3 regions of the Erwinia sp. SLM-02 genome follow, and region 2 is predicted to be linked to each of the others. Evidence: predicted binding sites of a transcription regulator. Region 2 holds the regulator's gene; each other region holds the start of a gene.

What was found. Region 2 encodes CRP, which controls carbon source genes, mostly activating them, when cyclic AMP is high. Its sites were predicted from a motif close to ATGTGANNNNNNTCACAT; they were not measured.
Positions count from the first base shown of each region.
Region 1: msrB (peptide-methionine (R)-S-oxide reductase MsrB) is a predicted target of CRP. The motif match lies at 7,794-7,811, and genes of this name have one in related genera.
Region 3: PGH32_RS16175 (YjcB family protein) is a predicted target of CRP. The motif match lies at 8,418-8,435, and genes of this name have one in related genera.

Region 1 covers NZ_JAQISN010000001.1:1,880,683-1,890,597, reverse strand. Annotated here, with positions in the region: gene PGH32_RS08765 (YeaH/YhbH family protein) at 102-1,382, opposite strand; gene yeaG (protein kinase YeaG) at 1,517-3,451, opposite strand; gene PGH32_RS08755 (MipA/OmpV family protein) at 3,883-4,632, shown strand; gene PGH32_RS08750 (aldo/keto reductase) at 4,714-5,565, shown strand; gene PGH32_RS08745 (D-hexose-6-phosphate mutarotase) at 5,640-6,512, opposite strand; gene gapA (glyceraldehyde-3-phosphate dehydrogenase) at 6,592-7,587, opposite strand; gene msrB (peptide-methionine (R)-S-oxide reductase MsrB) at 7,929-8,339, shown strand; gene PGH32_RS08730 (YeaC family protein) at 8,350-8,628, shown strand; gene pncA (bifunctional nicotinamidase/pyrazinamidase) at 8,696-9,316, opposite strand; gene ansA (asparaginase) at 9,332-9,915, opposite strand, start outside.
Region 2 covers NZ_JAQISN010000004.1:404,644-414,558, reverse strand. Annotated here, with positions in the region: gene PGH32_RS21055 (phosphoribulokinase) at 1-471, shown strand, start outside; gene PGH32_RS21050 (amidohydrolase) at 489-1,667, opposite strand; gene crp (cAMP-activated global transcriptional regulator CRP) at 2,216-2,848, shown strand; gene PGH32_RS21040 (YccS/YhfK family putative transporter) at 2,908-4,986, shown strand; gene argD (bifunctional acetylornithine/succinyldiaminopimelate transaminase) at 4,983-6,200, opposite strand; gene PGH32_RS21030 (aminodeoxychorismate synthase component II) at 6,288-6,863, opposite strand; gene ppiA (peptidylprolyl isomerase A) at 6,996-7,568, opposite strand; gene tsgA (MFS transporter TsgA) at 7,844-9,028, shown strand; gene nirB (nitrite reductase large subunit NirB) at 9,302-9,915, shown strand, end outside.
Region 3 covers NZ_JAQISN010000002.1:651,750-661,664, reverse strand. Annotated here, with positions in the region: gene dld (D-lactate dehydrogenase) at 1-817, shown strand, start outside; gene PGH32_RS16210 (Hsp70 family protein) at 856-2,553, shown strand; gene PGH32_RS16205 (J domain-containing protein) at 2,555-3,973, shown strand; gene PGH32_RS16200 (alpha/beta fold hydrolase) at 3,977-4,684, shown strand; gene PGH32_RS16195 (DUF3828 domain-containing protein) at 4,819-5,283, shown strand; gene PGH32_RS16190 (AraC family transcriptional regulator) at 5,363-6,193, shown strand; gene PGH32_RS16185 (DMT family transporter) at 6,272-7,267, shown strand; gene PGH32_RS16180 (transposase) at 7,359-7,754, opposite strand; gene PGH32_RS16175 (YjcB family protein) at 8,029-8,310, opposite strand; gene pgaA (poly-beta-1,6 N-acetyl-D-glucosamine export porin PgaA) at 9,080-9,915, shown strand, end outside.

The sequences.
Region 1 (9,915 bases), on a different contig from region 2:
TTTTTCTGCCATCCGGCACGCGTAGCGCCCGTAATCAGGCATAAATGGCCGTTAATCCTGCATTCAACGCCGGTAGCAGGGCGCTACCGGCGCAGACGGGATCAGTAATTTTCCTCAACCTGCTTCTGGAACAGGGCGCGGAACACCGGGTAGATATCTTCCTGCTCACGAATATGCTGAATGGCAAAGTTATCGAAGCGGGTTTGCAGATTTTCATACTCGCGCCACAGCGTCTGATGGGCACGGCGGGTGATTTCGATATAGCTGTAATAACGCACCACCGGCAGGATATTTTTCGCCAGCAGCTCGTGGCAAAGCGGGGAATCATCGGCCCAGTTGTCGCCATCGGACGCCTGCGCGGCGTAGATATTCCACTGCGCGGGGTCATAGCGCTCTTTGACCACTTCATCCATCAGTTTTAACGCGCTGGAAACGATCGTACCGCCGGTTTCCTGCGAGTAGAAAAACTCCTGCTCATCGACTTCCTTCGCCTGCGTATGGTGGCGAATGTAAACCACATCCACGTTTTTATAGGTCCGGCTGAGGAACAGATACAGCAGGATATAAAAGCGCTTGGCCATATCTTTGGTGGCCTGGTCCATCGAACCGGAAACGTCCATCAGGCAGAACATCACGGCCTGGCTGGAAGGCTCGGGGCGTTTTTCAAAATTCTTGTAGCGTAAATCGAACGTATCAATAAACGGAACCCGTTTGATACGGGCGCGGAGTTCGGCAATCTCCTTACGCAGCTGTTCTTCCTCCAGCAGCTTTGCCGGCTCGCTGTTTTCAACGGTTTTCAGCGTTTCTTCCAGCTCGGCCAGCGTTCGGCGTTTGCCGGCGGTCATCGCCGTGCGGCGCGCCAGCGAGTTTTGCAGGGATCGAACCACGCTGATGTTGGCCGGAACGCCGTTGGCGGTATAGCCCGCCCGATGGGTTTTATACTCGTTAAGCTGACGATGCTGATTCTTCTTCAGATTCGGCAGGGCCAGATCTTCAAACAGCAGATCCAGATACTCATCTTTCGAGATGTTGAATACAAATTCATCCTGGCCTTCACCGTCCTGGCTGGCGTTGCCCTGACCGCTTCCGCTCCCGCCGCCACCGCCCTGCGGACGTTCCACGCGGTCGTTCTGCACGAAGTGGTCGTTACCCGGATGTACCCGGTGACGCTGGCCTCCGCGGCCCTGATGGAACGCGGGTTCGTTGATATCCTCAACGGGAATAGAGACGGATTCGCCGCTTTCGACGTCGGTAACCGAACGCTTGTTGATGGCCTCGGAGATCGACTGTTTGATTTGCGACTTATAGCGGCGCAAAAAGCGCTGGCGGTTTACCGCGCTTTTATTTTTGCCGTTAAGACGCCGATCGATAAAATAGGCCATAGCTCCCCCATACTACGTTGCAGGCGGCTGGGACATCGCCCGAACCCGCCCTGATGCACTTCCTGCGAATCTGCCATCGCCGATCGGCCCGGGATGACGCTTCCGGGCCGAAGGCTTAAGCAGTGACCTGAACGTCAGGATGACTTCCTGACGCGCAGATACCACTCGCACAGCAGGCGAACCTGTTTACGGGTATAGCCTTTTTCCATCATGCGATCGACGAAGTCGTCGTGTTTTTTCTGCTCATCGGTGGATGTTTTCGCGTTAAACGAAATCACCGGCAGCAGCTCCTCCGTGTTGGAGAACATTTTCTTCTCGATGACGGTGCGCAGCTTCTCGTAGCTGGTCCAGTTCGGGTTCCGGCCGTTATTATGCGCCCGGGCGCGCAGCACAAAGTTGACGATTTCGTTACGGAAGTCTTTCGGGTTACTGATCCCGGCGGGCTTCTCGATTTTCTCCAGTTCCGCATTCAGCGATTCACGATCGAACAGCTGTCCGGTATCCGGGTCGCGGTATTCCTGATCCTGGATCCAGAAGTCGGCATAGGTGACATAGCGGTCAAAAATATTCTGGCCGTATTCAGAGTAGGATTCCAGGTAGGCGGTCTGGATCTCTTTGCCAATAAACTCGGCGTATTTCGGGATCAGATAGCCTTTCAGATGCTCAAGGTATTTCTCCGCCTGCTCCTGCGGGAACTGCTCGCGGTCAATCTGCTGTTCCAGCACGTAGAACAGGTGTACCGGGTTAGCCGCCACCTCCACGTGGTCGAAGTTGAACACGCGGGAGAGGATTTTAAAGGCGAAGCGGGTTGACAACCCGTTCATGCCTTCATCCACACCGGCGTAGTCACGATACTCCTGATAGGATTTAGCTTTCGGATCGGTATCCTTCAGGCTTTCACCGTCGTAGACCCGCATTTTCGAGTAGCTGCTGGAGTTTTCCGGCTCTTTCAGACGGGAAAGAATTGAGAATCGAGCCAGCGTCTCCAGGGTTCCCGGCGCGCACGGAGCATGCGTCAGCTCGCTGTTAACCAGCAGTTTTTCGTAGATCTTGATCTCTTCAGAGACCCGCAGGCAGTAGGGAACCTTGACGATATATACGCGGTCAAGGAACGCTTCGTTGTTCTTGTTATTACGGAACGTCACCCACTCGGATTCGTTAGAGTGTGCGAGGATAATACCGTTAAACGGCAGGGCGGAGATGCCTTCGGTGCCGTTATAGTTGCCCTCCTGCGTAGCGGTGAGCAGCGGGTGGAGCACTTTTATCGGCGCTTTGAACATCTCAACGAATTCCATGATCCCCTGGTTTGCCCGGCACAGCGCGCCGGAATAACCGTAGGCATCAGGATCGTTCTGGGCGTGATTCTCCAGCTTGCGGATATCCACTTTCCCCACCAGCGCGGAGATATCCTGATTATTCTCATCACCCGGTTCGGTTTTGGCGATGGCAATCTGTTCCAGAATAGACGGCCAGACCTTGACCACCTTGAAGCGGGTGATATCCCCGCCGAAATCATGCAGGCGCTTCGCCGCCCACGGAGACATGATGGTGCCAAGATAGCGACGCGGGACGCCGTATTCTTTATCCAGAATATTGGCATCCTCCTGTGGATTGAACAGGCAGAGCGGGTGGTCGTTGACCGGGCTGCGTTCGCCGTCCGCGCTGAGGACATAGATAGGCACGCGCTGCATCAGCGATTTCAGCCGCTCTGCAAGGGAGGATTTACCGCCACCGACCGGACCCAGCAGGTACAGGATCTGTTTCTTCTCTTCCAGCCCCTGGGCGGCGTGTTTCAGGTAGGAGACGATTTGTTCAATCGCTTCCTCCATGCCGTAAAACTCTTCAAACGCCGGGTAACGTGCAATCACACGATTTGAGAACAGCCGGGAAAGGCGAGGCTCCTGAGCGGTGTCGACCATTACGGGTTCACCGATTGCCATTAGCAGTCGTTCCGCCGCGTTGGCGTATGCACTGCGATCCTGCCGACAGATGGTAAGAAATTCCTGCAGTGTGAACTCTTCGTCCTTGGCAGCTTCATAACGCTGACGATAGTGATCGAATATATTCATAGCGATGCCCGTCCTTTCGTTTTTAGCACAGGTACCAGGAGCCTAACGCGATAGCTCCTGAAGGAACTTATTAATGAGTACAGCAACCCTTATGCCAACCTGACTTTTTTTATCGGGAAACACACTTCTTTGGTTACTCTGCTCGTTAAAATTTAGGTCTTACAATTAAGCGTAGAACGCATAGTAAAAAATTTCCTGAGCCGTCGAGCATTTTCGATGAAATTTCAATAACAAAGTCAGAAAAGCGCTAAGCAGCACACTTTCCAGCCTCGTCCGGCCCGGCAGAGAAAAATAACGCTGCGGTAAAGAAGCGGATATTCCCTGCTTAAAATTAACAAAGAGTGCTACAAGTTATGTAAATTTATGATCGCCCAGGGATATCATGGTTAAACTAATCAACCTGATTGTTATATTTACGGAACGATTAATTTGTGAACCATTTCAAACTTACCGCGCTTGCCGCATTTCTGCCTCTGTATTTTGCGGCCCCTGTCGCACAGGCTAACCCGCTGACGCTGGGTGCTTCCGTTATTTACAGCCAGAGCCCGTACAAAAGTGGTCAGGACCGTTACTATCCGGTTCCCATCATCAACTATGACGGGGACAGCTTCTATCTGAATACGCTGCAGGCAGGTTACTACCTGTGGAAGGACAGCCAGGACCAGTTCTCTCTGACGGTGCTGGGTTCGCCGCAAAACTACGATCCTGACGATGCCGACGATGGCGATATGAAGTCGCTGAACAAGCGCCATATGACCATGATGGCCGGTTTCTCCTACCGCCATATGGCCGACTGGGGGATTGTGCGTACCACCCTGGCGGGCGATGTGCTGGATAACAGCAACGGCATCATCTGGGATTTGACCTATCTTTACCGCTTCGAATTCGGCCAGTTCAGCCTGACCCCGGGGATTGGCGCGCTGTGGAACAGTTCTAACCAGAACCAGTATTATTACGGCATCTCGTCCGCCGAGTCCGACCGTAGCGGCCTTAATCGCTACGACGCGGATGACAGCTGGAGCCCGTATCTGGAGCTGACCGGCGGCTGGAAAATCAGCGACAGCTGGAACGCGACGGTGTCAGGCCGCTATGTTCGCCTGGGCGATGAAATCAAAGACAGCCCGATGGTTGATAAAAGTTCTCAGGTTCTGCTGTGGAGTGGGATCAGCTACACCTTCTGATAACGCGCTCTGCACCACAGAAGGGCGCATCGCGCCCTTTTGTGCTGTTTTGGGGCGCAATAATGATGCAGGGAGAGAGTAATGAGCCGGACGGTCACCTTTTCTGATGGGATCCGCCTGCCCGCTATCGGTCAGGGCACGTGGTATATGGGGGAAGACCCCGGTTTACGTCGCCAGGAGGTGGCCGCATTACAGTGCGGCATAGAGGCCGGCCTGACGCTGATTGATACCGCGGAAATGTACGCCGAAGGCGGTGCGGAGCAGATCGTCGGTGAGGCGCTGGTGGGCCGTCGGGATCGCGCCTGGCTGGTATCCAAGGTTTATCCCTGGAATGCCAGCGAGGTCGATGCGGTTGACGCCTGCGAACGCAGCCTGCGTCGGCTGAAAACCGACTATCTCGATCTCTACCTGCTGCACTGGCGCGGCAATATCCCACTGGAGGAGACGATTCGGGCGATGGAAACCCTGCAGCAGCAGGGGAAAATTCGCCGCTGGGGCGTATCCAACTTCGACACCGATGACCTCAGTGAACTGCTGCAGGAGGAGGGCGGTGAAGGCTGCGCCACTAACCAGGTGCTGTATCACCTCGCGTCGCGCGGTATCGAGTACGACCTCCTGCCGCAGTGCCAGCAGCTGACAATGCCGGTAATGGCCTACTGTCCGATAGCCCAGGCGGGCAGGCTGCGTCGTGAGCTGATGGAACACCCCGTACTGACTCAGCTTGCACAGTGCAAGGGCATCAGCGTCGCGCAGGTGCTGCTGGCGTGGGTGATTCGTAAAGAAGGGGTTATCGCCATTCCGAAAGCCAGTTCACTGGCCCACGTCAGGGAAAATGCCGCGGCGCTGTCGGTTACGCTCAGCAGCGAAGAGCTGATGTTGCTCAACCAGGCATTTCCGCCGCCGTCGGCAAAACTGCCGCTGGATGTGGTTTAAGCTACGGCGCAGCAGGCCGGGTGACGATCCCCGCAGGCGTCCGGCATGGCCGGCCGCCTGCGGGGTAACGCAGATTACTTCTGAATGCGGAAGGTCACTGCCAGGCGTGCCGGCTGTTCACCGGAGCTGACCAACGGGCGCGAGATACGCGCCGTTTCTACGCAGACCATCGTTTTGTAGCCTTCATTGGCCATATCACCCATGCTGCACGACAGCTCCGCGCCCGGATTCCATGTGACAACGTCACTTTGATAGTGATGGTGTACTTCAATAACCCGCTGACCGGCACGGTCTTCCAGCACGCTGCAGTCTGCGGGCTGAGTATGGATCCGATCGACGCGCTGTTGATAGGTTTGTTTGCCGTCCGTCAAATGGCCGGCTGCGCCCTTCAGCACCTGATCGATATAGTCCGGTCCCAGACCGCTGACCGTCACGGCCGCGTTATCGGCAACGTTAAAGTAGCTGTGCAGTGCGGCAGTGGCCTCAAAATCGCCGTGCGCTTCCAGTTCAATTTCACAGGTATCGCTGAAGCGGAAGCGGGCGAAGAGGGTAAAGTCGTGCGGCCAGAGCTTTTTAGTCTGCTCGTTGCTTTCCAGAACGAAGGTCAGCATCACGCTCTGCTCGTTTTCATCATGCGCGGAGAGCTTCCACGGCAGGTTGCGGGCAAAGCCATGTGCCGGTTCACCCGCCGGACCAAACCACGGCCAGCAAATCGGTACGCCGCCGCGGATGGCCTTACCGGCGGTCCAGGCCGTTTTCTCACTCAGCCAGACCACCGGCTTTTCGCCAGCGGGCTGCCAGGCGAGAAGATGTGCGCCCTGCAGCGTGACGGCCGCGCGGACCTTAGGATGGGTAATAACGACCACCGGCAGTTCGCCCACCTGACGCTGGGTGATGTAAGGCGAGATCTGGTTAAGTACCGGCAGCGAGAAGAGCTTTTCGTTCATGAGCGGTCCTTCAGAAAAATAGCGATAAAAAAAGGGCGACCTGAGTCGCCCTTAGTGTCTGATTCTGTTACAGCACGCCTTATTTGGCGATGTGCGCAACCAGATCCAGTACCTTGTTAGAGTAACCAGTTTCGTTGTCGTACCATGAAACCAGTTTAACAAAGGTGTCGCTCAGTGCGATACCGGCTTTAGCATCGAATACGGAAGTCAGTTTTTCACCGTTGAAATCGGTAGAAACCACTTCGTCTTCGGTGTAGCCCAGAACGCCTTTCAGCTCGCCTTCAGACGCGGCTTTGATTGCTTCACAAATTTCTTTGTAAGAAGCAGGCTTAGCCAGACGTGCAGTCAGGTCAACAACGGAAACGTTAGGGGTAGGAACGCGGAACGCCATACCGGTCAGTTTGCCGTTCAGCTCAGGGATCACTTTACCTACGGCTTTTGCAGCACCGGTAGATGAAGGGATGATGTTCTGAGACGCGCCGCGGCCGCCGCGCCAGTCTTTGTGAGACGGGCCATCAACGGTTTTCTGAGTAGCGGTAGTTGCGTGCACGGTGGTCATCAGCGCTTCAACGATGCCGAACTTGTCGTTGATAACTTTAGCCAGCGGTGCCAGGCAGTTGGTGGTGCAGGATGCGTTAGAAACGATGTCCTGGCCAGCGTAAGATTTGTGGTTCACGCCCATCACGAACATTGGGGTGTCATCTTTAGATGGGCCAGTCAGAACAACTTTCTTGGCGCCAGCCTGGATGTGTTTACGTGCGGTTTCGTCGGTCAGGAACAGACCGGTTGCTTCTGCAACAACGTCAACGCCCACTTCGTCCCATTTCAGGTTAGCAGGGTCGCGCTCAGCGGTAACACGGATGGTTTTACCGTTAACAACCAGTTGACCGTCTTTGACTTCTACAGTGCCGTCGAAGCGACCGTGAGTTGAGTCGTACTTCAGCATGTAAGCCATGTACTCTGCGTCCAGCAGATCGTTGATCGCAACGATTTCTACATCAGAACGTTCCTGAGCAGCACGGAAAACGATGCGACCGATACGGCCAAAACCGTTGATACCTACTTTGATAGTCATATATTCCACCAGCTAGTTGATAGTGAATAAAAGGTTGGCAGTAAAATTACAAAAAGCTTACCAGGCGTCAAGCGGAATCGTGTCAATTATTGCTACAGGTCAAACTCATGACCAGGAATTATTCAATAAAAAGTCCATTTCTTGACGCCAACCCTGCCGTGATCTTAAGGCACTTAACCCGAATATAAAGGGGGTCATATTGTAAAAGGTGATCTGAGTCACAATTATGTCTCTGAACGATTCTCCTCTCGCACCTTGAGAGAAAAATTCACCTGATCTTGTTAAGTATTTGTTAGAATGCTAAGCGAAGTCTTCATAATAACACTGCCAGAGAGTCTACCATGGCTAATGAGAAATCCCCTATTTCACCCGAAAATGAACTGAACGAAATGCAGCATTACGTTACCCAGCAGCGTGGCACAGAGCCACCGTATTCGGGTAAACTGTTGCATAACAAAGAGCAAGGTCTGTATCACTGCCTGGTGTGCCAGGCCCCGCTGTTTCTGTCCGCGTCAAAGTATGATTCAGGCTGCGGCTGGCCCAGTTTTTACGAGCCTTACAGCGACGAGGCCATTCGCTATCTTGATGATAATACTCACGGAATGCAGCGTATTGAGATCCGCTGCGGCAGCTGTGACGCTCACCTGGGCCACGTGTTCCCGGACGGCCCGCAGCCAACCGGTGAACGTTACTGCGTTAATTCCGCATCGCTGAGCTTCAGCGACGATGACGGAAATATCACCAAAGGTTAACGGAACTGTAATGGAACTCGATGAAATCATTGCCGGTATGACCCCGGATATCTATCAGCGCCTGGCTACGGCGGTTGAAACCGGTAAATGGGCAGACGGTGTGGCCCTGACGCCGGAGCAGAAGGAAAACAGCCTGCAGCTGGTCCTGCTGTGGCAGGCAAAGCATAACGACGATCCGCAGCACATGAGCGTGGCGAAGGGCGGAGAAATCGTGATGAAGAGTAAAAAACAGCTGAAGGAAGAGTTCGGTATCAGCGATGAAGTCGTGACGCGGATCCAATTACAGTAATTATTCCTGCAGGAATAATTCGTACAAAGAATAGGCAGGTGTGCGTTCAGCACGCCTGCCTTTGTTTTCAGGCTTGCTGAATCAGGGCTCCGGCATTTTGCATCGCTTTCAGCGCCTCTGCGCTGTCCTCCGGCTGCAAATTCACCCCTCGGCAACCCTCCGCTATCACCGTTACCTTAAACCCCAGAGAAAGGGCATCCAGCACGCTGTATTTGACGCAGTAGTCGGTCGCCAGGCCCATGACCGTCAATGAGGTTATCCCTGCCTGCTTCAGCCAGCCATCCAGCGCGGTGGCCTGACGCCTGCCGTTATCAAAGAAAGCGCTGTAGCTGTCCACCTGCGGATTTTCACCCTTAAAGACGCGAAGCGTAATCGCAGACTGCACCAGCCCCGGGTGCAGTTCGGCTCCACGGCTGTGCTGGATGCAGTGATCCGGCCACCAGACCTGCGGCAGGCCGTCCAGCTCGCCACAGGTGCCGGGTGTATTACCCCCGACTGAGGCAAAGCTGCCGTGACCGGCCGGGTGCCAGTCCAGCGTGGCGATCACCGGCTCTCCGCGCTGATGGAACCCGGCCGCCAGGCGATTTGCCACGGCTATCGTCTCATCCCCCCCGGCCACCGCCAGCGCGCCACCGGGGCAAAAATCATTTTGTAAATCAATCAACAATAATGCCTGATGCGCACGCATGCGGTTCTCCCTGATTTAGTCTTCCGTCAGCTCACCGCGCAGATTCTGCTGCATCAGCTGGCGCATTTCATCACTGGTTAAATCCTGGCTGAGCAGATAGTGCAGCTTGGTAAGGGTGGCTTCTACGGTCAGATCGGCACCGCTGATCACACCCGCGTGGGCCAGCGCGTTACCGGTAGCGTATCCTCCCATATTGACCTTGCCGGACATGCACTGGGTCAGGTTAACCACCACGATACCGCGATCGGAAGCGGCTTTCAGCTCTTCCAGGAACTCTTTATTCTGTGGCGCGTTACCCACGCCGTAGGAGCGCAGGATCAGCGCTTTTACCGGCTGACGCAGGAAGTTACGCACCACTTCGGCGGAAATGCCGGGATAAATCGTTACCACGCCGATTGGCTGCGGCGTAATCGGATGAACGATCAGTTCACCTTTTCCTGCCGGAGCGGGCGGCGTGTTCAGGCGACGGATGTGAATGCCGGCTTCAAGCAGCGGCGCAAGATTCGGTGAGGCAAAGGCGCTGAAACCATCGGCGTGGGCCTTGGTGGTGCGGTTGCCGCGATACAGCGTGTTGTTGAAGAACAGCGCCACCTCGTTAA
Region 2 (9,915 bases):
GGCGGCGTGATGACGCCACAGAACAACGTGGCGGAAAACGTCGACCTGCTGGTCGGCGTAGTGCCCATCGTTAACCTTGAGTGGATCCAGAAGCTGGTGCGTGACACCAGCGAGCGCGGCCACTCGCGTGAAGCGGTGATGGATTCCGTGGTGCGCTCGATGGAGGATTACATTAATTACATCACGCCGCAGTTCTCCCGAACGCATCTGAACTTCCAGCGTGTGCCGACCGTGGACACGTCCAACCCCTTTGCCGCGCGGGGTATCCCGTCGCTTGATGAAAGCTTTGTGGTGATCCACTTCCAGGGGCTGGAAGATATCGATTTCCCCTACCTGCTAACCATGATTCAGGGCTCGTTTATCTCCCATATTAAAACCCTGGTCGTGCCAGGCGGGAAAATGGGCCTGGCGATGGAGCTGATTATGGGCCCCCTGGTCAAACGCCTGATCGAAGGCAAAAAAATCAGCTAATCCGGTGACATAAGCAGCTATGACATCAGCTGCTGGTGGATAAAGCCAATGTGCAGCTTCACGCCGATTGGCAGTACGTCTTCATCCAGGCGGAAGTGCGGATTATGCAAACTCCAGCAGGTTCCTTTCTGTTCGTTTCCGGAGCCAATAAACAGGAAGCATCCGGGGATCACCTGCTGGTAGGCTGAAAAGTCTTCACAGCCAAACATCGGATGCGGCATGATTTTCAACGCATCGGCTCCCAGCGTATCGACCACATTTTTTGCGGCAAAGCGGCAGGCATCCGGATGATTGAAGCCCAGCGTATAACCCTTCGTCCAGTCCAGCTTATAGCTCGCCCCGACCGCCGCGGTCATACCACCGAGCATCTGTTCCATCATTTTTGGGATTTCAGTACGCGTTTTTTCACTCAGCGTGCGCAGCGTGCCTCTGAGATGCGCCGTATCCGGAATAACGTTGTAGCCCCCGTCGGCCATAAAACTGGCGATACTGAGCACGGCGCCCTCGTTAGGATCCAGCCTGCGTGAAACGATTTGCTGCAGCTCCTGGACTACCCCGGCCCCTAACACCACGGGATCGCACGCCGTATGTGGCAGAGCGGCATGCGAGCCTTTCCCCTGCAGGATCAGATCGAAATTATCACTGGCCGCGCTGAAAACACCTTCGGTGTAACTCACCGTACCGGTTGGAAATGCCGGCATCACGTGCAGGCCAAAAATCATCGAAACTCCGTCAAGCACGCCCAGAGAGACCAGCTCCTGCGCCCCGCCCGGCGGAACCTCCTCCGCATGTTGAAAAATAAACTTCACCGTCCCGGCAATCTGTTTTTGCAGCTGGCAGAGCGCCCAGGCCGCGCCCATCAGCATGGCCGTATGCGAATCATGACCGCAGGCGTGCATGACCCCGTCATTGCGCGAGGTAAAAGGCTCCTGGTTCAGCTCGTGGATCGGCAAGGCATCCATATCGGCACGCAGCGCGATACAGGGGCCGGGGCGCGCCCCTTTTAACTCCGCCAGCACGCTGTTTGGCGTAGGGCGGGTGAGCGTTAATACGCCAAACTGCTGGAGCTCACCGGCAACATAATCCGCCGTCTTTTGCTCATGAAAGGAGAGCTCGGCATTTTGATGAATATGCCGACGCCATTGCAGCACTCGTGGGGTGATTTCCTGAATCAGTGACGCGATTTGAGATTTCATAGTTACTCCTTTAACGGTGAGAGGCGCTTCCAGCATGACTCCATCCGATGGCGACCTTCACCGTCAGCAGGGAACGGCATGACACCGGTAGCGCGGATACCGTGATAGAAGCATAAAATAGCGTCATCTCCGTGACGAACCGTGCCATAGCGTGATTGTTTATCGACCGTGATCCCCGTGGCAACGAGGCAAATCAGGGAGGTCGCGGCAGGCCTGCACACCGCTTTACCCGCAACAGAAAAGGCCGCTCCGCCTTTTAGCACCCTGCTGAAGCGAGACAACATGAGACAACACGAGACAGCCAGGTCAAGCTGTGCTACAAACGGTGCTGTATTAATATTCTGGCATTGCAATGCATGGTGAAAACGGGACAACAGGATGAGCCAGACTCTTAATGGTATGGCCCGTTTGATTTTCCTATGGGAAGCGCCTGACAGGGAATTCCGTCCCTGTTTACCCGAAATATTTCAAAAAGCAGTTAACATTTCTGCAACCTGAGTGATAAAAAGGGTATATTTAGGCACGATTACAATAGAGGATAACAGCGAATGGTTCTCGGCAAACCGCAAACAGACCCAACACTCGAATGGTTCCTGTCACATTGCCATATTCACAAATATCCATCCAAAAGCACCCTGATTCATCAGGGTGAAAAGGCAGAAACCCTCTACTACATCGTCAAAGGCGCAGTAGCGGTGCTGATCAAGGATGAAGAAGGCAAAGAAATGATTCTTTCCTACCTCAATCAGGGCGACTTCATTGGCGAACTGGGTCTTTTCGAAGAAGGCCAGGAACGTAGCGCGTGGGTGCGCGCAAAAAGTGCCTGTGAAGTAGCTGAAATCTCTTATAAAAAATTCCGTCAGCTGATTCAGGTTAACCCTGACATTCTGATGCGTCTTTCTTCGCAGATGGCACGCCGTCTGCAGGTCACCTCTGAGAAGGTCGGTAACCTCGCCTTCCTGGATGTGACGGGGCGTATTGCACAAACGCTGCTGAATCTGGCCAAACAGCCAGATGCCATGACCCACCCGGATGGTATGCAGATCAAAATCACCCGTCAGGAGATCGGCCAGATCGTGGGCTGTTCTCGTGAAACCGTGGGCCGTATTTTGAAAATGCTGGAAGATCAAAACCTGATTTCCGCGCACGGTAAAACTATCGTGGTTTACGGTACGCGCTAAGCGGTTCTGACTCTGGGGCGCGACAGCCTGGTCGCGCCCTTTTTTATGTGGTGTTAGGCATGTGGCGGAGAATCATTTATCACCCTGAAGTCAACTATGCACTGCGGCAAACGTTGGTGCTGTGCCTGCCGATAGCCATTGGCTGGCTGCTGGGCGATCTCAGACAGGGTTTACTCTTCTCGTTAGTTCCCGCCTGCTGCAACAACGCCGGTCTTGATACCCCCCATAAACGCTTTTTTAAACGCCTGATTATTGGTGGCAGCCTGTTTGCCTTCTGTAGCTTTCTGATCCTGTATGCGGGCGAAAAAGGGGTGCCGTTGCCGATCATTATGCTGGTGATGGCTCTGTTGCTGGGCGTCACTGCGGAAATCAGTCCGCTGCACGGTCGGCTGCTTCCCGCTTCGTTAATTGCCGCCATTTTCACCCTCAGCCTTGCCGGCAGAGTCCCCCTCTGGCAGCCCCCGCTGCTCTATATTCTCGGCACCATTTGGTACGGCCTGTTCAACTGGCTGTGGTTCCGGCTGTGGAAAGAGCAGCCGATGCGGGAAACGCTAAGCCTGCTCTACCGCGAACTGGCCGACTACTGCGAGGCAAAATATACGCTGCTGACCCGGCTGACCGATCCGCAGACCGCGCTTCCGCCGCTGCTGGCTCGCCAGCAAAAAGCGGTTGACCTGATTAATACCTGTTATCAGCAGATGTATATGCTGTCCGCCAGCCAGGATAACCACTACCAGCGGCTGACGCGTGCATTTCAGGTGGCGCTGGATCTGCAGGAGCATATTTCGGTCAGCCTGCATCAGCCGGAAGAAGTTCAGAAACTGGTGGAGCAAAGCCACGCCGAGGCGGTGATCCGCTGGAACGCACAGACCATTGCCGCCAGGCTGCGGGTGCTGGCCGATGACATTCTCTATCATCGCTATCCTGAACGTTTCACCATGGACAAACCGCTGCAGGCGCTGGAAAAAATATCCCGGCAGAACAAAGACAATCCGGTGGGCAATTTCTGTTATTACCACTTCAGCCGTATCGCCCGCGTGCTCCGCACCCAGCGACCGCTGTATCGACGCGATCTGATGGCGGATCGCCAGCGCCGCCTGCCGCTGATCCCGGCCCTGAAAAGCTACCTGTCGCTAAAATCACCCGGCCTGCGCAGCGCGTCGCGCTACGGGATCATGCTGGCCTTTGCCAGCTCGCTGGCGCTGTTTTTTAATCTGCCCAAACCCTACTGGATCCTGATGACGGTGATGTTCGTCAGTCTGAACGGCTACGGAGCCACGCGAGTGCGGATCCAGCACCGTGCCATGGGCACGCTGGCCGGGTTGGTCATTGCGGCCGTGATGCTACGCCTGCACGCGCCGGAATCGGTGATGCTGCTGGTGATGCTGGCCCTGACGCTGATTGGTAACCTGTTTATCCGTAAGTTCTACGGCTGGGCCACCATCGGCTTTACCATCACCACGGTATTTACACTGCAGCTGCTGTCGCTGAACGGCGCGCAGCTGCTTGTACCGCGCCTGATGGATACGCTGATTGGCTGTCTGATTGCCTTCGGTGGGATGATCTGGCTGTGGCCACAGTGGCAGAGCGGACTGCTGCGGCAGAATGCCCACGATGCGCTGGGTGCTTATCAGGAAGCACTCCAGCTATTACTGGGGCAGGAACAGGATCCGGTCAAGCTGGCGTGGCAGCGCATGCGCGTTAATCAGGCTCATAACGCCCTGTTTAATTCCCTGCACCAGGCGATGCAGGAGCCTAACTTTAACGCCAGCTACCTCAAGGATATGCAGCTGTGGGTGACCCACAGCCAGTTTATCGTCGAGCATATTAATGCGATGACCATTCTGGCGCGGGAGCACACTATGCTGACCGAATCGCTGGCACAGCGCTATCTGCAATCCTGCGAAATCGCCCTGCAGCGCTGCCAGCAGCGCCTGGAATATGACGGCCCCAGCTCCGACAGCAACGTGCTGGAAGCGCCGGAGGATTTCCATCAGGGGCCGGTCACCATACTGGAGCGGCACGTGAAACGTATTCTCGGCCACCTCAGTACGATGCACACCATCTCGTCACTGGCCTGGAGCCAGCGACCGCATCAGGGGCACTGGCTTTCCCGCCGTTTGCGCAAAACGTCCTAGCCGATAACTTTTTCCACCGCCGCTGCAAAGCGCTTCATCCCTTCGGCGATATCCGCAGTGTCGATGACCAGCGACGGCGCAAAGCGCATTACGTCAGTACCGGCCACCAGCACCATGACGCCTTCGGCCGCCGCGGCATTCAGGATGTCACGCGCTTTTCCAGCGTGCTGCGGCTTCAGCGCGGCACCGATCAGCAGGCCCATCCCGCGGATTTCGCTGAACAAATCCAGTTTTGCATCCAGCGCCTGCAGGGCATCAACAAACAGCTGACGGCGCTGCGCGACGCCCTCCAGCACCGCTGGCGTATTGATAATATCCAGCGCGGCTTCCGCCACCGCACAGGCCAGCGGGTTCCCGCCGTAGGTAGTACCGTGAACGCCAGGGGCCATGACCGAGGCAATCTCATTGGTGGTCAGCATCGCACTGACCGGAAAACCGCCGCCGAGTGCTTTCGCCGTGGTGACGATATCCGGCTTCACGCCGTAGTGTTCATAAGCAAACAGTTTGCCACTGCGGCCCATGCCGCTCTGCACTTCGTCCAGCACCAGCAGTGCATTATGTTCATCGCACAGCTGACGCAGCCCCTGCATAAATTCCTGGGTGGCCGGCGTCACGCCGCCTTCACCCTGAATCGGCTCCACCACGATGGCGCAGGTGTGATCGTCGATAACCGCTTTGACCGCCGCCAGGTCGTTAAAGGGCACATGGACGATATCGGCAGGCTTGGGACCGAAGCCGTCGGAGTACTTAGGCTGCCCGCCCACGGAAACGGTAAACAGGGTGCGGCCGTGGAAGGCGTTATGGAAGGCGATGATCTTGCTTTTGAACGGGCTGTGGCGCTGGGTCGCATAATAGCGAGCCAGCTTGAATGCGGCTTCGTTAGCTTCGGCACCGGAGTTTGCAAAAAACACGCGCTCGGCGAAGGTGGCAGCAATCAGCTTGCTGGCCAGGCGCAGGGCCGGCTCATTGGTGAAAACGTTGCTGGTGTGCCAGAGAGTTTCACCCTGAGTTTTGAGTGCCTCGACCAGCGCCGGATGGCAGTGGCCCAGCGCCGTTACGGCAATACCGCCGGAGAAATCAACGTACTCTTTCCCCTCCTGGTCCCAGATACGGCTCCCTTTGCCCTTGACCGGAACGAACTGCGCTGGTGCATAAACAGGCAAAATCACTTCATCGAACGTTGCCCGCGTTACCGCTAATTTTTCCGCTGCCATCAATCACCTCGCCGTTTAATCGTTGCTTTAATGTGAAAATATAGTCATGAAATATGCATAAAAAATCAAAAAAAGGCAAACACTAACTCAGTAGCGCAGGAAATTTTCCAGCAGCTGGTGTCCCTGCTCGCTCAGGATGCTTTCCGGATGAAACTGCACGCCTTCAAGCGGCAGCGTGCGATGACGAAATCCCATAATTTCATCGGGCTGACCGTCACGCAGTGTCCAGGCCGTCAGCTCAAATTCATCCGGCAGCGTGCCCGTCTCCACAATCAGAGAATGGTAACGGGTCACGGTAAGCGGGTGGTTCAGGCCGGAAAAAACGCCGCCGTCATTATGTTCAATAGCCGACGTTTTGCCATGCATCACCTTGCGGGCACGAACGACTCTGGCACCAAACGCCTGCGCGATCGCCTGATGTCCAAGGCAAACGCCAAGTACCGGCAGATCCCCGGAAAAATGGCGGATCGCGTCAAGTGAGATCCCCGCCTCGTTGGGCGTACAGGGACCGGGAGAGATAACCAGATGGCGGGGATTCAGTGCGGCGATTTCAGCCAGCGTGATATCGTCGTTGCGGCGAACGATGACCTCCGCGCCCAGTTCAGAAAAATACTGGTAGAGGTTCCAGGTGAAGGAGTCATAGTTGTCGATCAGCAGCAGCATGGCGAATTCCGGTAAACGATTTACGCCGCTATTTTACGGATTTTACGCCGTTGCGCTTATCTGTTTGCAGTACCGATGGCTTCCGCAAAGCTGAACCGGCCCCACAGGCCGATTCAGGCGAAACGCATAACGTTAAGGCAGGATTTTAGCGGAGAGGATCACTACCGGCGTTACGGGAACATTCTGGTAAGGGCCGACATTCTGAGTGGGCACCTGGGCAATCTTATCGGCAACATCCATCCCTTTAACGACTTTACCAAACACCGCATAGCCGAAATCACGCTGGCCGTGATCGAGGAAAGCGTTATCAGCGACGTTAATAAAGAACTGGCTGGTTGCGCTGTCTTTTTCCGCGGTACGCGCCATCGAAATAGTGCCGCGTTTATTCAGCAGACCGTTATCTGCTTCGTTTTTAATCGGCGCGTTAGGCTGTTTCTGCTGCATATCGGTGGTGAATCCCCCGCCCTGCAACATAAAACCTGGGATCACACGATGGAATGTGGTGTTGTTGTAAAAGCCGCTGTTGACGTAATCAACAAAGTTTTTTACCGAAACAGGGGCTTTCTGATTATTCAATTCCAGCTCAATGCTGCCTGCCGAAGTGGTCAGCAGTACATGTGTATCCCCTTTCGCGGCGAATGCAGAAGCAGAAATCGATGACAGTGCGAGAACTGCCGCCACCGCGGTCAAAGTGCGTTTCAACATGAAATATTCCTTACTGAGGGCAATAAGCCATAAATACAACGCTGATTGTAAATAGGCACTTACCAACGCGCCAGCGTTTTACCTTTATTTACGCAGCGGGCTATTGCCGTAAAAGTGACGGAGCGATGAATAAGTGTGATTAAAATCACACTAACAGTGAAATACGAAAATAATTGTTTCATTAAATATTCATGCAGATCACGAATGTGGTTAAACTCCTGGGGTATCTCTCAGGTACCTCGCCTGAGACTCCACCTTCCAGACAGGTTTCCACAATGACAAATCGCGATCGAATCGGACTTACCTGGATCAGCTTCTTCTCTTATGCGTTGACCGGTGCAGTGGTTATCGTAACCGGCATGGTACTGGAGAATATAGCAGAGTATTTCCAGCTCCCCGTCGCTCAAATGAGCAACACTTTCACCTTCCTTAATGCCGGGATCCTGCTGGCGGTGTTTCTTAACGCCTGGCTGATGGAGATCGTGCCGTTAAAACGTCAGCTGATGTTCGGCTTTGTGCTGATGGTACTGGCGGTGCTGGGGCTGATGACCAGCCACAGCCTGAGCGTATTCTCGCTCTGCATGTTTGTGCTGGGCGTGGTGAGCGGGATTACCATGTCGATCGGGACATTCCTGATCACCCATCTTTATGAAGGACGCCAGCGCGGTTCACGCCTGCTGTTTACCGACTCCTTCTTCAGCATGGCCGGTACTATCTTCCCGATTATCGCTGCAGCCCTGCTGGCACGCGCGCTGCCGTGGTACTGGGTTTACGTCTGCATCGGCGTGATCTACGTGGCGATCTTTATTCTGGCGCTGTGCTTTGAATTCCCAGTGCTGGGCAAAAAAACCACCAGCGGCGAGCCGGTTAAAAAAGAAAAATGGGGCGTTGGCGTGGGCTTCCTGGCGGTTGCCGCACTCTGCTACATTCTGGGCCAGCTGGGCTTTATCGGCTGGGTTCCGCAGTATGCAACGAAAAGCATGGGGATGGATATCGGCCAGGCCGGTAGCCTGGTGGGTAACTTCTGGACCGCTTACATGGTCGGCATGTGGGCATTCAGCGCCATCCTGCGCTTCTTCGACCCGCAGCGTATCGTCACGCTGCTGGCGCTGCTGGCTACCGCACTGATGTACTGGTTTATCACCACCACCGATGCATCCATGCTGAAGTGGATTATGCTCAGCCTGGGCTTCTTCTCCAGCGCCATTTACACCACCATCATCACTCTGGGTTCGCTGCAAACGAAGGTCTCTTCGCCAAAACTGGTGAACTTTATTCTGACCTGCGGCACCGTGGGAACCATGCTCACCTTCGTGGTAACCGGCCCTATCGTTGAAAAAGGCGGTGCTCACGCGGCGCTGGCTACCGCTAACGGTCTCTACGCGGTGGTGTTTATCATGTGTCTGCTGCTGGGCTTTGTCAGCAAACACAAGCTGCACGGCCATATGGGCTCGCATTAATTTGCGATGATGGCGCAGCCAGCAAGCCGGTGAATCATCACCGGCTTTTTTTATCTTTCACTCCGGTAAATCCCCTCCTCCCCTCAAACTTCTGCCGTCCGCCACTTTCGGAAAAAAATTCATAAAACCTCTGATTTCAGAATGTTAACTGGCTAACATTTTTTTGCAGACCTACCCACTAATGGGTATTTGCCGGGTGTGATTGATACACATCAATAACCGCGACATACCAAAGGTTATCGTACGACCAGAATCTTATTAATGAGGCAAAGCATGAGCATCAAACTCGCCATCATTGGCAACGGTATGGTCGGCCACCGCCTGATCGAAGAACTGGTGGAAAAGTCACTGCCCGGACAGTTTGAGATCACTGTCTTTTGCGAAGAACCTCGCGTGGCCTATGACCGGGTCCATCTTTCCGCCTATTTCTCCCACCATACGGCTGAAGAGCTGTCGCTGGTAAGAGAAGGCTATTACCAGAAGCACGGCATCAACATCCTGATTGGCGAACGCGCCATCCTGATCAATCGGGAAGAAAAAGTGATCCACGCCAACGGCGGGCGTCTGGTGCCCTACGACAAGCTGGTTATCGCAACCGGCTCCCGGCCATGGGTTCCTCCGATCCCCGGCGCGGAAGGCGCTGACTGTTTCGTTTACCGCACCATTGAAGATCTCAACGGCATTGAAGCCTGTGCACGCCGCAGCAAGCGCGGTGCCGTCGTCGGAGGCGGGCTGCTGGGGCTGGAAGCCGCGGGCGCATTAAAAAATCTCGGTATTGAAACCCACGTTATCGAATTTGCCCCGGTGCTGATGGCCGAACAGCTCGACCGTATGGGTGGGGAGCAGCTAAGACGTAAAATCGAGAGCATCGGCGTACAGGTGCACAC
Region 3 (9,915 bases), on a different contig from region 2:
AAGCCTTGAACAGCTGCCGATTCAGGCGGAATACATTCATCGGAATGCCTTCCGCCTGACGCTGCGCTATGCCCGCCATATGCTGCTGTCGATTAAGCGCCTGGGGCCGTCGGCGCTGCCGGGGCTGATGCAGAAAAAGGCCCGCTGGGATGCGCGAGTGAAGCAGCTCAGGCTGCTGCCGGCCAACACCATTGATAAGCTGATCCAGCTGGGTAACCGGTTGACGCCGTCGACTATTTCACCGCGCCTGCTGTCGTGGCATCGCCGCTATGAGCACCATCTGATGATCAAGGTGGCGCACGAGGAAGCCGCCGCGATGAACCGCCTGCTGACCGCCTTCTTTGCCGAACGCAACGGCGACTGGTTCCACTGTACGCAGGCGGAGCAGGGCGATGCGTTCCTGGTGCGTTTCGGCGTCGGTGCCTGTACCGTTTTTTACTGCGACTACTACGGCATCAATACCGACCGCCGACTGATCGCCTTCGACGTGGCGCTGCGGCGTAACGACGAGCAGTGGATGATCCAGCTGCCGCCGGAACTCCAGGCGCAGGTGCTGGAAGGTTCCTGCTGCGGCCACTTCTTCTGCCTGGTCAATCATCAGGACTACATCCTGAAGCCCGGCGTGGACGGCGCAGCCTTTAAACAGGCGGTGCTGGCGTACCTCGATAAGCGCGGGGCGAAGTACCCGGCGGAGCACAATATCGGCCATCTGTACCACGCCTCCAGCGAGCACGAGCAGCATTTTCATCAGCTTGACCCGACCAACAGCTGCAATCCGGGCATTGGCAAAACCAGCAAGAAAAAGAACTGGGCATAACATTAACCCGCGCGGGCGGGTCAACAAGGACAGCGTGAATGACCACCGATTTAGTCATTGGTATCGATCTTGGCACCTCAAATAGTCTGCTGTGCCTGTGGCGCAACGGGCGTTCAGAACTGGTGCCGAACCGCTTTGGCGACGTTCTGACGCCCTCGGTCGTCGGCGTGGATGATGCGGGCAATATGCTGGTGGGCCAGCCTGCTAAGGCGCGCCTGCAGTCGCATCCTCACCTCACCGCCGCCAGCTTTAAGCGCCATATGGGCAGCGAAACCACGATTAAGCTCGGCGCGCAGAGCTTCCGCGCCGAGGAACTGTCGGCGATCCTGCTCCGCCAGCTGAAAGAGGATGCGGAGAACGCGCTCGGCCAGCCGGTGTCCTGCGCGGTGATCACCGTGCCGGCCTATTTCAATGACGTGCAGCGCCGGGCGGTGAAAACCGCCGGCGAGCTGGCCGGACTGGAGGTCAAAAGGCTACTAAACGAGCCGACTGCCGCCTCGCTGGCGTTTGGCCTGCTGAATAACCAGCAGCAGAAGTACCTGACCTTTGACCTCGGCGGCGGCACCTTTGACGTGTCGATTATCGATATGTTCGACGGCGTGGTGGAAGTGCGTTCCAGCAGCGGCGACGTGTTCCTCGGCGGTGATGACTTTAATGCGGCGATCCTGCGCTGGATGCAGCAGCAGTTCCCGGAGCTTCAGCAGGCGGAAGGGGAGCTTTATGCCAGCCTCAGCCAGCTGGCCGAACGCCTGAAGTGCGATCTCACCCAGTCCTCTCCCGCCACCGCCGAGCTGGAGTGGCAGGATAAGCGCTGGCAGTGGGCGCTGAGCGAGGCGAAGTTTGCCGAGATTTGCAGCGAGCTGATTGCCCGGCTGCAGCGGCCCGTCAGTCAGGCGCTGCAGGATGCCCGTTTCACCCTCGACCAGCTGGATCACGTGCTGCTGGTCGGCGGCGCTACGCGTATGCCGCTGATCCGTCAGACCGTGGCCCGCCTGTTTGGCCGCTTCCCGCGCCATGACCTGCATCCTGACCAGGCGGTGGCGCTGGGTGCAGGCGTGCAGGCCGGAATGGTGATGGAGGACAGCGCTGTTGAAGACGTGATCCTCACCGACGTGATGCCGTACTCGCTGGGGGTGGCGACAATGCGCGAGCAGCATGGCCGCCAGGAGTCGGGCTTCTTCCTGCCGCTGATTGAGCGCAACACCTTCCTGCCGGTCAGCATGGAGAAAACCCTGTGTACCGCCGTTGATAATCAGACCCTGGTGGAGGTTGAGATCTACCAGGGGGAAGGACGGCGGGTTAAGGACAATATCCTGCTCGGCGACATTAAACTTGAGGTACCGGCGCGCAAGGCGGGTGAAGTCAGCATTGACGTGCGCTTTACCTATACGCTGGACGGCATTCTGGAAGTGGAGTGCCGTACGTCGGCTTCGGAAACCATCAGCCGGCTGGTGATTGAAAACGTGCCGGGCCAGATGAGCGCGGAGGCGATCCAGCAGAGCCTGCAACGACTGGCTTCGCTGAAGCAGCATCCGCGCGATCGGCCGGAAAACCGCCGGGTGCTGACCCGCTGCAACGAGCTTTATCGCTTCTTGCTGGGCGAAGAGCGGCAGCAGATTGATGCGGCGCTGTCGGCATTTGAACAGCTGCTGGAAACCCAGGACGTGCGTCAGATTGCCGATTTCCGTCAGCATCTGGAGCAGATGCTGTCCCGCTACGATAACTGGACCCAGTAACATGAACGAATGGAGCGTACTGGGGATCGATCCGACCCGCGACGAGAGTGAGATTCGCCGCGCCTATGTGAAGCAGCTGAAGCAGCACCGCCCGGATCGCGATCCTGAAGGTTATCAGCGGCTGCGCGAGGCATGGGAGCAGGCGAAGCAGTATGCCGCCAGCGAGCCGGGAGAGCTGGCCGGTTTTGGTTTTCAGGTTCAGCCCGGGGAAACGGGCTTAACGCTGGTGCTTGATGATGGCGCGGACTTCAGCGGAAAGGACGACGATGCTGCGCGTGATGACACGGCAATCACCGACGAGGACGCGGAAGATATCCCTCTGCCGCCGCCTGCCTACAGCATAAAGGAAATCAACCGGCTGGCGGACCGGCTGCTGGAGTCGGAGCAGGGTATGGCGCAGCTGGAGGAAACCTGGCTGCGGGTTGCGGCTAACGGCTCGCTGTTGCAGCAGCAGCAGTTTCATCAGCAGCTGGCGCAGGCGCTGGTTGACCGACCGGGGCTGACCGACGAACGGTTGATGCATCTCTCGGACGTACTCGGCTGGGGGCTGGACGGTTACGATGACACCCGTCTGCTGTCGGGTCGCCTGGTGTGGCAGCTCAACCGGGCCGCTCGTCGCACGGCAATGGGGGCAAGCTGGCAGGCGCTGCTGAACTCCGCCGGGGATTCCTGGCGCAAAAAACGGATGGTGGCTCTGATAACCGGCAGCGAGGAGAAAATGCCGCTGTGGGCAAGGCTGATCCCCAATTTTCTCGCCGATATGAGCAGGCAGGTGGATGAACTGTGCACCCGCTATCCCGAGCTGACCGACCGCATCAATCCGATGGTGTTGCAGTACAGTCAGGAAAAGTGCTTTCAGGGAACGCCCTTTGAAGAAAAGCACGTTGCCCTGAGCTGGGCCGGCGTGTATCTGCTGCTGTTCTGGGGCGTGGTCATTAACCGCAGTGCGGTTGAGGCGCATCCCACCTGGCCAGTGCTGACGCTGAGCGGCGTACTGATCCTGTTCTATCTCTACGGCCACGATCTGGTTTTCCAAACGCTGCGGCGCTGGCAGATCGCGTTAGGCGTCTGGCTACTGATTGAAGGCATACTCTCGGCCCTGGTGGTTGCCCTCTTTTTAGTGCTGATGCATTTTGGCCTGCCGAAGCTGCTGGGCAACCGGTCAGAGCTGGCGGGCCTGCTAGAAATCATGCTGGCGCTGATTGTGCTCAGCGGGGTATGGCGCATCCGCGAGCGCGGCGTGCCCGTTATCTGCCTGCCGGGTAAGCTGGTCAACTGGCTGCTGTCCGCGCCGTGGAACGCACCGCGTGCGATACCGTCACGCCTGCTGGGGGCGATTACCGGGCTGATCGTCTATTTTGGCAGCTGCGCCGTGATGTATAAGTTTTTCAAGCTGGCCAATAACTTTCTGGAGCATTAACCGATGACTGCGCTGGTATTACTGCCCGGGCTTATGTGCGATGCCGGGCTGTGGCAAAGCCTTTTGCCGCAGCTGGAGGTGGCAGGCCCGCTGACCTTTGGCGATCTGTCGCAGGGAGAATCGATTGAGGAGATGGCCGCGAGCGTGCTGGAGTGCTGCCCGCCGGAGTTCGTGCTGGTGGGCTTTTCAATGGGCGGTTTTGTCGCCCGCGAGATTGCCCGCCGGGTGCCGCATCGCGTGCGGGGGCTGGTGCTGATTGCCACCTCCAGCGCGGCAGACACCCCGATGCAGTCGCAGTTTAAAGCGACCGTCGCCGGGGGGCTTCAACAGGACAGCGGCCCGTTTCGCGGACTGAGCCACCGGGCGATCAAACTGTCGCTGGGCCAGCAACACGAGAACGATCCACAGCTGGTGCAGCAGATCCTCGATATGAGCCTGCGGCTGGGGCGGGAAACCTGGATCCGCCAGCTGCTGATGGCCCGCAACAGCGACAGCCAGCTGCTGGGTGACATTCGCTGCCCGACGCTGGTGGTGGCCGCCGCTGACGATCGCATGCGTAACCTGGCGGAGTCGCAGGCGCTCTGTGAGGCGATCCCTCACGCGGAATTCCGGCTGGTGGAAGATTCCGGCCATATGCTGCCGTTTGAACAGCCGCAGCGGCTGGCGGCCATCCTTTCCGAATGGATGAACAGCCGCATCACCCGCCGATAAACCGTTACCAAAAAAAGGCGATAACGCCGCCGGGAACACTGGATTAGCCGCGTAAATTCAATACAATCACAGGCGGCAGGGAGTGCCTGGGCTGATTGAGGAAAACAAGTCGTGGTGAATCCGGGATGGTTGGAATGAAAAAGTGGTTATTGATGCTAATTGCCCCGATCTTCGCCTTTCAGGCGATGGCGGCAGAGCATAATGCCGATCCGCACAGTACCAGCGTGGCCTTCTACAGCTGGTATCTGACGGCGCTGAGCAAAGAAGAAAGCCCGATTGATGAGCACGATCCGCTGCTGAATGAGTACGTGACCCAGCGGCTGCTGCAGAAAATAAATCTGCTGATTAAAAGCCCGGAAGGCATGGATGATGATTATTTTCTGCAGGATCAGGACTACAGCGACGGCTGGGTGAATAACGTCAGCGTCAGCGATTTCACCCTCAACGGCAATCGTGCCTTTGGTGACGTCACCCTCGGGCGCGATCCGACCGATCAACAGCATCTGCTGGTCACGCTGGTGCACGAGCACGACGGCTGGAAGATTGATGACGTGCAGCAGGAACCGGCTGCCGGCACCGCTCAGCCGCCCGCCGGTTGATCTCCCGGTTGAGCCAGCGCTGTTCGGCGCGGCCTGAACAGCGTAAACTGGCGGTCGAATTTTAAGCGGGGAGGCGAAAGTGGAAGGGGTACCGGAACAGTTTTGCTACGAGCAGGACCGCGCCAGCTTTCGCCATCTGCCCGACATGCCGGGCGTGGAGCTGTATCGGGCGCATATCACCCGCTATGCCTTCGAGCCGCACACCCATGAGGCGTTTGGCATCGGGACTATCGACCACGGTGCCGAGCGGTTTCGCTATCGCGGCGAACAGCACCTGGCCCCGGTCGACTCGCTGGTGTTAATGAACCCGGACGAGCTGCATACCGGGGAATCGGCCAGCGAGGGCGGCTGGCAGTACCGGATGATCTATCTGGAACCGCAGCGGCTGGCCGCGCTGACCGGTGAGCACGGCTGGTGGTTCGATCGCGCGGTGCGCCATCACCCGCAGCACGCGCGTGAAATTTCGCAGATCCTGGCCCGGCTGTGGCAGACGGACGATGCGCTGGCGATCGATGGCCTGCTGCTGTCGCTCTGTGACGTGCTGCGCCCCCACGCCCGCAGCGTTCGCCCCACCGAGGCACTGACCCGTCACCGCTTCGATCGGGTGCGGGACTATCTGCGCGATAATCTGGCCGAGCGCGTCACTCTCGGCGATCTCTCCGCGCTGATGTCGCTCAGTCCTTACCATTTCCAGCGCCAGTTCAAGGCGCAGTATCATGTGACCCCGCATCAGATGCTGATGGCTTTCCGCCTCTATAAGGCCCGCCAGCTGTTGATTGACGGTTTGCCCCCGGCGGACGTTGCCGCCGCCGTCGGCCTGACCGATCAGGCGCATCTGACCCGCAGCTTTGCCGGACGCTACGGCATCACGCCTGCCCGCTACCAGAAACAGGTTCGCCAGAGCCGCTAGCGCAATTTGCTACAATCCTCTTCACGCGATCTCCCGCCATAATGCGGCATTGCTTTTGCGCGTGATTTGGAGTGAATGATGTTAGCGGGAATTTTATTTGCCCTCGGAGCAGGGCTGATGTGGGGATTAATCTTTGTCGGGCCGCTGCTGGTGCCGGATTATCCGGGAACCCTGCAGTCAATGGGCCGCTATCTGGCCTTCGGGCTGATAGCGCTGCCGCTGGCCTGGCAGGATCGCCAGCGTCTGCGCGGTCTGACCGGCAATGACTGGCGGGAAGCGTTTAAGCTGACTCTGGTGGGGAATCTGCTTTACTACGCCTTTCTTGCCACGGCCATCCAGCGTACCGGCGCACCGGTTTCCACGATGATTATCGGTACGCTGCCGGTGGTGATTGCGGTCTGTGCCAACCTGTTTTACGGCGGCGATGAAGGGCGCCTCAGCTGGCGTAGTCTGGCTCCTGCTTTGCTGCTGATTGTATGCGGTCTGATCTGCGTTAACGTGGCTGAAATTCACGGGGCCGGGCAGCGGCTCGATCCGTGGCGCTATTTCAGCGGCATTGCGCTGGCGCTGGCGGCGGTCATCTGCTGGACGTGGTATCCGCTGCGCAACGCGCGCTGGCTGCGGCAGCATCCCACGCTGAGGCCCGGCACATGGGCAACCGCGCAGGGGCTGGTCACGTTGCCGCTGGCGCTGCTGGGCTATCTGCTGGTGATGGGGCAGCTGCATCTGACGCAGCCTGCGTTTACCCTGCCGTTTACCCTGCCGTTTGGCCCACGGCCAGGCGTATTTATTGCCCTGATGCTGACCATTGGCCTGCTGTGTTCGTGGCTGGGGACGCTGTGCTGGAACGAAGCCAGCCAGCGCCTGCCCGCGGTGCTGCTGGGGCCGTTAATCGTGTTTGAAACGCTGGCGGGGCTGGCCTATACCTTTGCCCTGCGCCAGGCGTGGCCGCCGCTGCTGACGTTTTTCGGCATTTTTTGCCTGATCTGCGGGGTGGTGGTCGCGATGAGGATTAAGCCTCAGTCGCGAATTGTGCCGCTGAACGAATCCATGCCAGACAGCACGCCGCATTAACTTTAAAGAAAACATTAGCACCGACCGTATATCTCTCCCCCGATCGGTGGCTAATGTTAAAGAGTGATAAATAATTTCCACTGTCAGTCAGTTACGGGCCCTCACAATTGCAAGGGTAATGATAAACGCTGCGGCTGATATTCAGCAGGCGGCAGCTGCGGCGGGTTCCCACCTTATGGGTATCCTGCAGGAAGGTGACGGCTTTGCGTTTATCCCCGGTAGTGAAGAAGTTTTTCACAATACTCTGAAGCAGTTCTTTATCGGAAGAGAGCAGCTGCACTTCGCGCGACAGGCTGTGCAGGGACTCCTCTAATTCTTTGATTTTTCTTCCCTGTTCTGAGTTTAATCCGGCATATTTCTTTTTCCAACTGTAGAACGTCGCTTCAGAAATACCGAGGTTTTCACAAATCTGTTTAACTTTAATACCGTCTTCTGAATCTTTAATAGCTCTGCTGATTTGTTCTGCCGTATATCGTGACTTTCTCATAAATGCTATTACCTTTCTTAACTATTATATGGCGATAATAACTGGAATTAATTCGTGCTGAGGTAGTTCGGCTATTTTATATCAGTATTTCACGATATGCGATTAGGAAAATTCCTGTGGATTTAAAAATAAATTCTGATTCGGTTTATTGCGCTGAGGATTATTTATAAGCCAGCGATAATTCGCGCTGTTTTAACAAAGCAGATAAGGAGGGGAAACGAAGCAGGGCGGGAAGCAAACTGGCCCGATGAGTCCGGCTCATCGGGCCGGGAAATCAGGGCATCGGCCAGTCCGGCGGCGTCTGGCTCATGACGTTGATAAACACGTCTTTAGTGATATGCCAGAAGTTGTATAAATTTTCCATCCCCAGGCTAATCCCCAGCAGGCCGGTAACGAACCAGCATGACATGCCAATACCGATGCCGGTAAAGACGAAAGCCATAGCGTTGCGGCTGGCTTTACGGCACTGCACGTTGAACGTGCTGGCGATAAACATCATGACTGCGCTCAGCAGTTCCCATCTCATCAGCATAACGCTGGCGGTTATCGTACCCATGTTTAACTCCACGATGATCGGTCCTGACTGACTGGAAGCGGCATCACCGTAAGCGGAACAAGAGCTGCCAGGTAGGCTCTTTCCGGACTGACATAAAGGTCAAGGAAGTGTGACGACGGTCACATTATATCATCGGTTTTTAAAAGTTGAACGAAATTTACGCACGATATGACAATTTTCTGGCGCGCTGAAAGCGGGCTGTCGCTCTGCTGCCGCCGGGTTTTTTTCAATTGAAAAGAATGAAATTAATCACGGTGATTAAATTCAGCCGTTGAAAAAGGCTTTTTCTCTTTGCAGAAAGGCGGGGGATCGGCTAAGGACGTGCGGTGTAAATCAGATCCATTTATTACTGGAGTTTTGCTGTTTTCATTTCCCCGATTCAATTCGCATTACGACATTGATTAATGAGTCTGATAGGAATTTTGTTTTTCAGTTTTTGTACAGCAGCGTTTTTTATAAATTGAGCTGAGTGCGGGGATGAGTCTTATTTCAACTGGTATGGTGAGTTTGGTAATTTATTGAAAATAAATAACTTATTGTTTTTGAATTTCGACAAATAAGTCCGTATTACAAAGGTTTAAGAGGAATCTTAAGCCTTAAAAGTTGTACAGGCTCTCAATGCTATGTAGGATTTTCATAACAAATGATACGACTATCTATTCTCCCGAAACCTGATTTTGGGTGGGGATTTCGTCGCTATAAAAACTCAAATAAATAATAAACCCAACAATACACCTGTACGGATAAGTAAAATAATAAAGGAGTTGCCGTGTTATTTTGTTGCTTTTCCAGGTTGAAATGCCGCCCACACCAGCGGAAAAAAGCGGTCGCGTTATTACTCACATTCAGCACCCTGCCATCGCTGGCGGCGGCGCAGAATTATGACGCCCTGATCGTGGCCGCTCGCGAGGGAAACAATGCGCCCGCCCTGCGATTCTTCGACGGTGAAGCCGAACGACGAACGCTGAGCGCGGGTGAAATCGCCGACTGGCTACAGATTGCCAGCTGGGCCGGGGAGGATCGCCAGGTCGTGGCCGTCTGGCAGCGCTACGATCGGCAGGTTACGCTGCCGGTTCGTGGCCTGCAGGCGGTGGCCGGATCGCTGCGCAACCTGCACCAGTGGCAGACTTCGCTTGCCGTCTGGCAGCGGGCGCTGGCCCGCGAGCCGGGCAATGACGACCTGCACAGCGGTTATCTGATGACCCTGGCCGATGCCGGAAACAGTGCGCGGGCGCTGCCGCTGGCGCAGCAGCGTGTTGCGGCGGCGGCCACCGCCCGGCGCTGGCTCGACCTCTCCTACGTTCAGTTTGCCGCCGGGAAAAAAGAGGATGCGCTGCAGTCCGCCAGCGCGGCGGAGTCGCGCTTTGCCGGCGATCGGCAGATTGAGCAAAACTACCTTAACGCGCTCTCCCTGAACCGGGTCAGCGGCCCGGCGCTGCGCCAGGCCACGCGCGCAGAGCCGGACGCGGCGCAGCTACGCCGACTGCAGCGTGACGCCGCGGCGGAAAAGGTGCGTGTCGCCTTTACCCCGAGCCGTTCGGAAGCGGAGCGTTTTGCCGTGGCCGACCGTGCGCTGGCTGACTATCAGCCGCTGCTGGCGGCATG